DNA from 2 places in the Paenibacillus sp. 01T424 genome. Region 2 is predicted to be linked to the other one. Evidence: a T-box and tRNA genes for the amino acid it is inferred to sense, from the RefSeq annotation. Region 2 holds a T-box; the other holds one or more tRNA genes.
What was found. The T-box of region 2 lies ahead of metG (methionine--tRNA ligase). A T-box ahead of a tRNA ligase gene usually reads a tRNA of that ligase, here a tRNA-Met.
Positions count from the first base shown of each region.

Region 1: it has a tRNA-Met gene. The T-box ahead of metG (methionine--tRNA ligase) is inferred to sense a tRNA for this amino acid. The anticodon was not compared.

Region 1 is NZ_JBFTPZ010000008.1:97,996-102,206, forward strand. Features, by position in the region: gene AC1DPK_RS09270 (ABC transporter ATP-binding protein) at 1-67, shown strand, start outside; gene AC1DPK_RS09275 (ABC transporter substrate-binding protein) at 74-1,579, shown strand; gene AC1DPK_RS09280 (2'-5' RNA ligase family protein) at 1,647-2,159, opposite strand; tRNA gene AC1DPK_RS09285 (tRNA-Met) at 2,575-2,651, shown strand; tRNA gene AC1DPK_RS09290 (tRNA-Ile) at 2,689-2,765, shown strand; tRNA gene AC1DPK_RS09295 (tRNA-Leu) at 2,787-2,872, shown strand; gene AC1DPK_RS09300 (RNase H family protein) at 3,072-3,587, opposite strand; gene AC1DPK_RS09305 (RDD family protein) at 3,808-4,203, shown strand.
Region 2 is NZ_JBFTPZ010000031.1:68,077-72,287, reverse strand. Features, by position in the region: gene AC1DPK_RS22540 (NUDIX domain-containing protein) at 1-131, opposite strand, end outside; gene metG (methionine--tRNA ligase) at 136-1,782, opposite strand; T-box leader at 1,825-2,086, opposite strand; gene AC1DPK_RS22530 (hypothetical protein) at 2,274-2,402, opposite strand; gene AC1DPK_RS22525 (sigma-70 family RNA polymerase sigma factor) at 2,395-2,607, opposite strand; gene AC1DPK_RS22520 (sigma factor) at 2,635-2,946, opposite strand; gene AC1DPK_RS22515 (serine hydrolase domain-containing protein) at 3,107-4,211, opposite strand, start outside.

The sequences.
Region 1 (4,211 bases), on a different contig from region 2:
CAAAGCAACGATGGAATTTGACGGCGAGCGGATTATTATTACTCCGCCTAAATCACTAGGGGGTTAAAATCAAATGAATAATAAAAGATTGTCAGGCAAGCGAATTCGCAAATTTACTTTAGTATCGTTAACACTTACCTTGCTTATTGGCCTGCTAGCAGCGTGCAGCAGCGGCTCAGACAGCTCTACAGAAAAACGGGTTTTACGTATTGGCGTGCTTTATGGCGGTGCGGATAATGAGCCGTATTTCCGTCAGCAATACACGGATATGTATGAAATGTCTCATCCTAACATTGAGTTCCAAATCGTAGGCGCAATCAACTATGATGATCAACGCTTTGAACAGCAAGATCCTGCAAAGCCAACAAAGCAGCCAGATCCGTATGYAAAAATGAAAGAAATGCTAACTGGATCAAATCCAGTCGATGTTGTTGTTCTGGATTACAATATGCTTCGTCGGATGACACAAGACAACTTGCTGCAACCGCTGGATCCGCTAATAGCACAAGATAAATTCGACTTGTCGGATTATGTTCCAACTGTTGTTGAAGGCATTAAAGCTGCTGGTGACGGCGGATTGTATGCATTGACGCCAACTTTTAACTCTTCTGCACTATACTACAACAAAAAAATGTTTACTGAAGCTGGTGTAACTCCTCCGACAAACAAAATGGAGTGGACTGAAGTTCTTAACCTAGCACGTCAAGTGGCTAAAGGTGAAGGCGTGGACCGTAAATTTGGATTCTCCTTCAATCGTTGGTCCAACGACGGCTTTAGCAATGCGCAGTCTTATAGCCAAGCATTGCAGCTAAAAATGTGGGATGACAAAGGCGAGAAAATGCTCGTCAATAGCGATCAGTGGGAAAATGTATGGAGCACTGTTGCATCGCTGTATCAAGAAGAAGTTATTCCAACACAAGAATTTATGAATAAAATGTATGAGAAGCAAAACGCGGAAGGTGGCAATGACCCATTCTATGGTGATTTGTTCATCAAAGGCAAAATTGCGATGACGATCGGTGATTATGGTTATATCAATGAGCTTAAGAGAGCTTCGGACAACGCATCGAAAATTAAAGATTTTGAAGCTGTTGATTGGGACGTTGTGACAGTTCCCGTTTCTCCAAGCGATCCTGAAGTAGGCAGCAGTATTTCATTGAGCCAGTTGATGGGTATTAACAACAAAGCTCAAAACGATAAAGACGCTTGGGATTTCATCAAGTTCTCCAACAGCAAGGAATGGGCTAAGCTGAAATCGAGAAGTCTTTATGAAATGGTTGCACGTAAGGAATTTTTGACGCCAATCGGCGGTTTGCAGTACAACATTGACGCATTTACTTCACTTAAACCAATGCCAGCTGTAGATACGGACAAAATCTTCCGTGAGAAACCAGGTGCATGGGAAGCTCAACAACCTGGCTATGAATTGTTCCAGGCCGTAATCGAGAAGAAAAAATCGGCTCGTGAAGCACTAGCTGAGTGGGAAACACGTGGAAACGCGGTTTTGGAAAAAATTAAAAACAATCCAACTGGAGAAGGCAACGGCGGCGGAGTCGAAATTATGCCAATGCCAAGATAATTTGAAATAAGGAAAAAGCCCGTAATCGACCTCTGCGTCGTTTGCGGGCTTTTTCCTTAATATTTGTCTAACCTCGTAATAGAAAGGACTGGTAAGCGGTCCAAGAGCCGTTCTCGGTCTGATACATCAGATGTATGCGATCAATTCTCGAAGTAAGATCAATGGACTGCATGCGCAGATTTCCGAATAAATCATGCAGCTCATCAGCTGAGATTTCTTGCCCTATCGTGACATGTGGCGTGTAAACATATTTAGGCTCGACAATGGCCAGCGGACCGCTGCATACGCTCTCCTGGAGCTTCTGCATGGAAACGGTGTCTTCAAGCGCTAAATAGAGCACATGACTTACAGGGAAAAAAGTAGATACACGGTTCAAATGGATAGAGAAAGCAGGCAGCTTAGATGTGGTTTGCTCTAAATGAGCGACTGCTAGCTGCAATTCATCGTCTGACCAATCTTCTGCGTATCGTACTGTCAAATGAGCAGGCACAGCTGTGTAATGCGGATCATGGCGTCTTCGCCAGCTATTAGCGAAGTCCTGTACATGCTTTTCGGGGAAAACAACAATTCCATATAACATGGTCTTCAGCTCCTTCGAAATGACCTATTTTGAGTATACCCCATTTGCATGTATGATCCCAATTTTGGGGTATTCTAATGTATACAGCCTTTATTGGAGTGATAAGCATCAGCTTCTCCAATAAGATAGTGGAGGGATGACATGAGATGGGTATATTGGGTTCGCCTATATGAAACCAAATTTCAAGCGGGTTGTTTGGTTAGGAGAATGGAGAATGACGGTTGGATGTATGGCTATGAAACTCCGCATGAGGTAGAGGTATTTCGATCCCGAAAAGGGCGATACGGCGTGAGGTTTATACCATAAAAAATAAAAAGAAAATAAATTAGAATATTTTGCTTGACTTAAAACACACCTATATAGTATATTATTTTATGTCGCCAATTCAACTGGCTTTGCTCAAATGGATATACGTCGCGGGGTGGAGCAGCCCGGTAGCTCGTCGGGCTCATAACCCGAAGGCCGCAGGTTCAAATCCTGCCCCCGCAACCAACCTTTCGATGAATACGTTGAAATATACGTTTTTCGAGGGCCCTTAGCTCAGTTGGTTAGAGCGGTCGGCTCATAACCGATTGGTCGGGGGTTCGAGTCCCTCAGGGCCCACCATAAGCAAAACCTTTACAACATGCCGGGGTGGCGGAACTGGCAGACGCACAGGACTTAAAATCCTGCGATGGGTGACCATCGTACGGGTTCGATTCCCGTCCTCGGCATACCTCGAAGACATTGACGAGTCAATGGTTTTCACGAAGTACATAAGATGTACGAACGATAAAAGAACCTCCTTTATAGAATCTGACTTGTCAGTTCTAAACAAAGGAGGTTTTTTTATCGTTAGGTACTTAATATCTAGCAATTTAATTTAATATGTTAATTTCTAAAGCTGTTAAGTAAATTAGAGGCTGGCAGTAATTAATTTATAGCAGCTTGTCTCGCAGCATTATGGGCTAACCTATGGAGGGTATTGTTTTTCTTGTGCTTGCTTATGTATTTTATTTGTATGTGAACGCTGGGATACATATTATTTAAATGATGTAGAACTGCCAATATTTCATCTCTAGCATCTTTATGATGTGAATGAGAAAAATAATCTTTTGATAAAATGTTTGCGATTTGACTGCAATCAGTATAGATAATAGCGAATTTCGGCTCATACTCCGTCAGCGCACTTGCAAGTATTTCAAGACTGTAACGAACAGCAAGCAATTCACCGTAATTGGAACCTTCAATATGTTCCATCATAATTTTTTTGGCGGTAACGCGTATTGTTCTATTGAAGACAAAGCAACAAGCTGCTCCATGATTATTTTGCGCAACGAAACCGGAGTAATCACAATACAAACAAATCATACTCTTGTTCATAATGTTTTGTCTTAAACGGGGATTGGCATATGCTCTTTTTATTAGCAATTCTGTTGTAGTATCCACAAAATCTATCCTCCAGATTATATTCCTTCTTTCATTATTTTAATCATCGTCAAAAAAGAGATGGGCTAGTCTTCAAATGGAAAATCCTCGAAATATTTTTTACTTTAAGGATAGGCGAATGGATTAAGGTATACATCGGAGCTGATAAGCGTAAGTTTTAATAGGAATGTGTCTGAATAAGGAAGTAACATTAATGATGTAATACTGGAGGGGACTCGGCATGAAAGCAGGTTTTTGGATTCGATTAGGAGCTTCATTGCTGGATGGCATTATTATTGGCATTCCGTTAGCCATTATTTCATTATTATTTACAGGAGGATATGAAGGGAGAGATTATTTTACAGATGTGGTCTCATTCCTTTACTCGTTACTGGTTCCGGTATTTTGGAGCGGCTATACCATTGGGAAAAGGATATGCGGCGTACAGATTAGAAAGCTGGATGGCTCACCTCCAGGTATAGGTACCATGTTATTGCGTAATGTTGTCGGTGGACTCGTTTATGGATTAACATTAGGTATTGCTGTGATCGTCAGCGCCTTTATGGTCGGTTTGCGCGATGACAAAAGAGCGATTCATGATTTTATAGCAGGAACAGAAGTGGTGCATTCTGATTAAGCTGTCTT
Region 2 (4,211 bases):
ATTTTCTCTCCCGCTTCCATTCCGCCGCCAGGCAGACCCCAATCTCCGTAGTCTGATCTTCTCTGTAATAATATTCTTCCAGCTTCATCTTTAATAATGGCTCCGCCAGTGACGATAATTCTCTTATTCATAGGCTCACTCCCTTTTGGATTGAATCTTTAGCGCATTTGTTTCTTCCTCAATGCAACCAACGTCAATACGCTCAAACAACAGCTCTAAACCTTGAATTTTTTGGTTAGCAGCTACACTAATGAGCTCCCAGCTAGGCTCAGGAAGAGTCAGAAACCTTCTTATTTTCTCGCATGAGAAAGGAATAAACGGGCTCAACAATTGAGACAGATTCGCTATAATTTGCACGCAAGTGTTTATAGTAAAAGCACAAGCCTCTCGATTTTCTTTAATCTGAATCCATGGCTTTTGTTCATCAAAATATTTGTTTGCTCTGCGAATAGTAGCAAAAATTAACTCAATCGCTTCCTTTAGTCGTCCTTCTTCAATGCATGCACCTGACTCAACATATAAAGAAGCAATGGCTTTCATCCATTCCGCGTTCTGCTTGCTTTCAGGAACGTTTCCTTCAAAAGATTTATTTATAAACGCTAGCGTACGATTGACTAGATTGCCAAATGCACCAAGCAATTCTCCATTGTGACTATAAATAAATTCTCGCCAAGAGAAATCAGTATCCCGTTTCTCTGGACCGTTTGCGATCAGAAAATAACGAATAGAGTCTGGCTCATAGCGCTTCAAAATGTCCGGCACCCAAACCGCCCAATTATTGCTTGTCGAAAACTTTTTCCCTTCCAGCGTCATGTATTCACAAGAGATGATTCGATCAGGCAAATGATATTCCTCGGCACCAATCAGTACTGCCGGCCATATTAGTGTATGAAAAGGGATATTGTCTTTACCGTGTACATAATAAGCGGTTATTTCCTCATTTCCGTCCTTCCAGAAAGCCTCCCAGCTGCCGCCTGTTTCTGCAGCCCATTGCTTGCTTGCCGATAAATATCCGCTCACTGCTTCAATCCAGACGTAAATTTTTTTATCCTCGAACCCTGCAACCGGAACCTCCACGCCCCAATCTAAGTCCCTTGTCGCCGCTCGATCTTGAAGCCCCTCTGCAAGATATCTTTGCGTTAATTGTACTGCATTTTCTTTCCAACCTTTTGTTTTTTTTGCATACTTAGTCAATTCAGCTTGGAAGGAAGAGAGTGCAAGATAATAATGTTCCGTTGGCCGCTCAATTGGAGGATTCCCGCAAAGCTTGCATGTCTTGTCTGTCAGGTCGGCTGGGTCAAGCAAGGTTGAACAAAAATCACATTGATCGCCTCTCGCACGGTTACTGCAAACAGGGCAAATCCCTTCAACATATCGATCCGGCAAAAATCGTTGATCTGTTTCACAATACGTTTGTTGGATTGTTTTTTTATATAAATGTCCTTTTTCTAAAAGTGCCAAAAATAACTGTTGAACGACTTGGTGATGAAATGGCTGGTCTGTTCGAGTATACAAATCATACGTAAACCCAAGCTGTTTAAAACATTCGGCAAATTCCTGATGAAATCGATCTGCAATATCTCCCGGAGAAACACCCTCCTGAATCGCTTGCACCGCAACAGGCGTACCGTGGCAGTCACTTCCAGATACGTACAACACCTTATTTCCTTTTGCGCGGTAATAACGTGCCAACACATCCCCTGGCAATACACTCGCCAATCTTCCCAAATGCAATGAACCGTTCGCATAGGGCCAAGCACCGCCAATAAACACATTTGTCATCATAACTCCTCCTTTTTTTGACAAACAAAAAAGCCCTCATCCCAAAGGGACGAGAGCTGTGCTCACGCGGTACCACCCAATTTTATTAATGCCTCGCGACATTAACCTCTTCAGGTACGATGCTTATGCATGTATACCCTAGCACAGTAACGGGTGCGGGTTCCGGCGCAGCCTACAACCATATGAGGTTTCGATGCGCAGCTCAGAGACCATATTCCCAAAGTTATTCTTTACCCCTTTTCAGCAACCGGGGCTCTCTGTAAAAAGACATCGCCTTGGTACTCTTTCTCATCATAGCTTTTGTTAGAATATTCAATTTATTGGAATTATACTCAATATGATATTTCAAGTCAAGGTGATTATGTTACTGCCCACATCTCCTTATTCCTAACTCGCTTTATTGTATCTCCATCAAACTATCCGCGATTGCACATACCCACATTTTCGAAACCTCGAATGCCCTTACCTCATATTGGATGTTAATTCCGTTATCATCCGTTACCTTTTTTTTTAACGAGCATGATTTCTTCAAGCACCTTTTGCTTCAATCCCGCTGGCGGATGAATATGATTTGCCTTTTCCATCAACATGCGTTTCAACTCATCTGCACTATTAAACATGGATATCTCTCCTTCTCTTATCCCTTAGTTGTTTTAATGCGTAGTGTAGTCTGGATTTCACCGTTCCGACTGGAATTCGAACGATTTCTGCAACCTCTTCCTGTGTTAAATCATTTAAATAGTGCAGCACTACCACTTGCTTCAGCTTATATGAAAGACAATCCATATCATCCAATATGCTGTGGCTGGACAGCTTTTCTATCACAGAGTCAGAAAAATCATTTTCGAGTGTTTATGAGTAGTTATTAAGCTCATGTGCATGATTGCGAAATTGCCTCCACTTTTTTCGTTTGTAGGCTTGATGTTGTCTAATCGTGATACCGTAAAGCCAAGGCTGAAAAGGTCTCGTACCGTCAAAATTCCGAAGGCTCCTGTACAGTTCGACGTAAACGTCCTGAATAAGATCATCCACATCATTTTTGTTTTCGGTTAGCAAGAATAGGGTACGGTAAACCATATCAATGGTCTCGTTATAAATATCGGAAAACGCTTCTAGATTGCCTCCTAATACTTGCTCAATACGACGATTGATTTCTACAGGCAAAAGAACTCACCTCACATTGTGTAATATATGATATTGGTCGCTAAGTCCCGTTTCGTGCGGTAGATTAAAAAAAATTGGACTCCTGTATGTATAAAAAAAGGACGCCGCTTGGCATCCTCTCTGAATGTACGCTAAAGCGCATAACTATGCTGTCACGATACTAAACCTGCACACCAGTTAATTCGTACGCTTCAAATCCAAATGAAACGTTATGGGTACATTTAAGTTCTATTTTATGATCATAAAAGCGAACGAAATAGGTTATCACATACGGGGTTTCTTTGTAGATCAAAGTAAGAGATAGTTGGTTGCTGTCTATCCAACAAGCATTTGTAACCACTTCCTGATCATGTGTCTCCAAATCTTTCACAAAATGATCAATTGGATGGTTTATGGTGCTGAAGTTAAATGGATACGTCTTCACACTCTGTTCGCCAAAAAATAACTTAAACTGAAATTCGTTCCCACTTGCTGCAAAATGAAGCTCAGTGAGTCCTTGATTATTATCCATGAATGAAAAACGAAGATCATCTAAGCGAATAGGACTAGGCTCACTTAATGCTGGTATGAACGGATTAGCCATTTTCAAGAAATGCTGATCTAAATCTGTTTTTTGTTCACCATCTTCAAAGAGGATATCCGTGTCTATTTGCAGGAGGATATGTTCATACACTAAATCTAGCATGATTTGAAGCTGTTTCATGGAAGAGAAGCTCGATGTTGCCGCAATGACAACCTGATGTTTGGGCGACACAAAACATAACTGCCCATACCCGCCATTCCCCATAAAGCAGCCATCACGACATAGAAAAAATTGATACCCATAACCTTGGGAAAAATCGATGCGCTCTTCGTCTCGCGATGTATCGCTTTGCACACTGGTGGCGAGTGAAATGTATTCTTCTGAAACGATTCGATGACCATTATATATCCCTTTGTTTAGCAGCATTTGCCCAAACTTAGCAATCCCTTCAGTAGGAATACTTAGTCCCATTCCCCCAGCAACGACGCCAAGCGGACAGTTTTCCCAAGAAGCGGATGAAATGCCTAGAGGCATAAACAAACGAGGCATTAAATATTCGGTTAGCTTTTGACCTGTTACTCTCTCAAGGATAGCAGACAACATATAGGTAGAATGTGTACTGTAACGGTAATAGGTTCCTGGCTTATGCTCTACTTCCATTGCTAAATAGGCTTTAACCCAGTCTGTTTGCTCTGCAACGCTTCCGTAAATATTGTCATGATGGCCAGCATTCATCGATAGC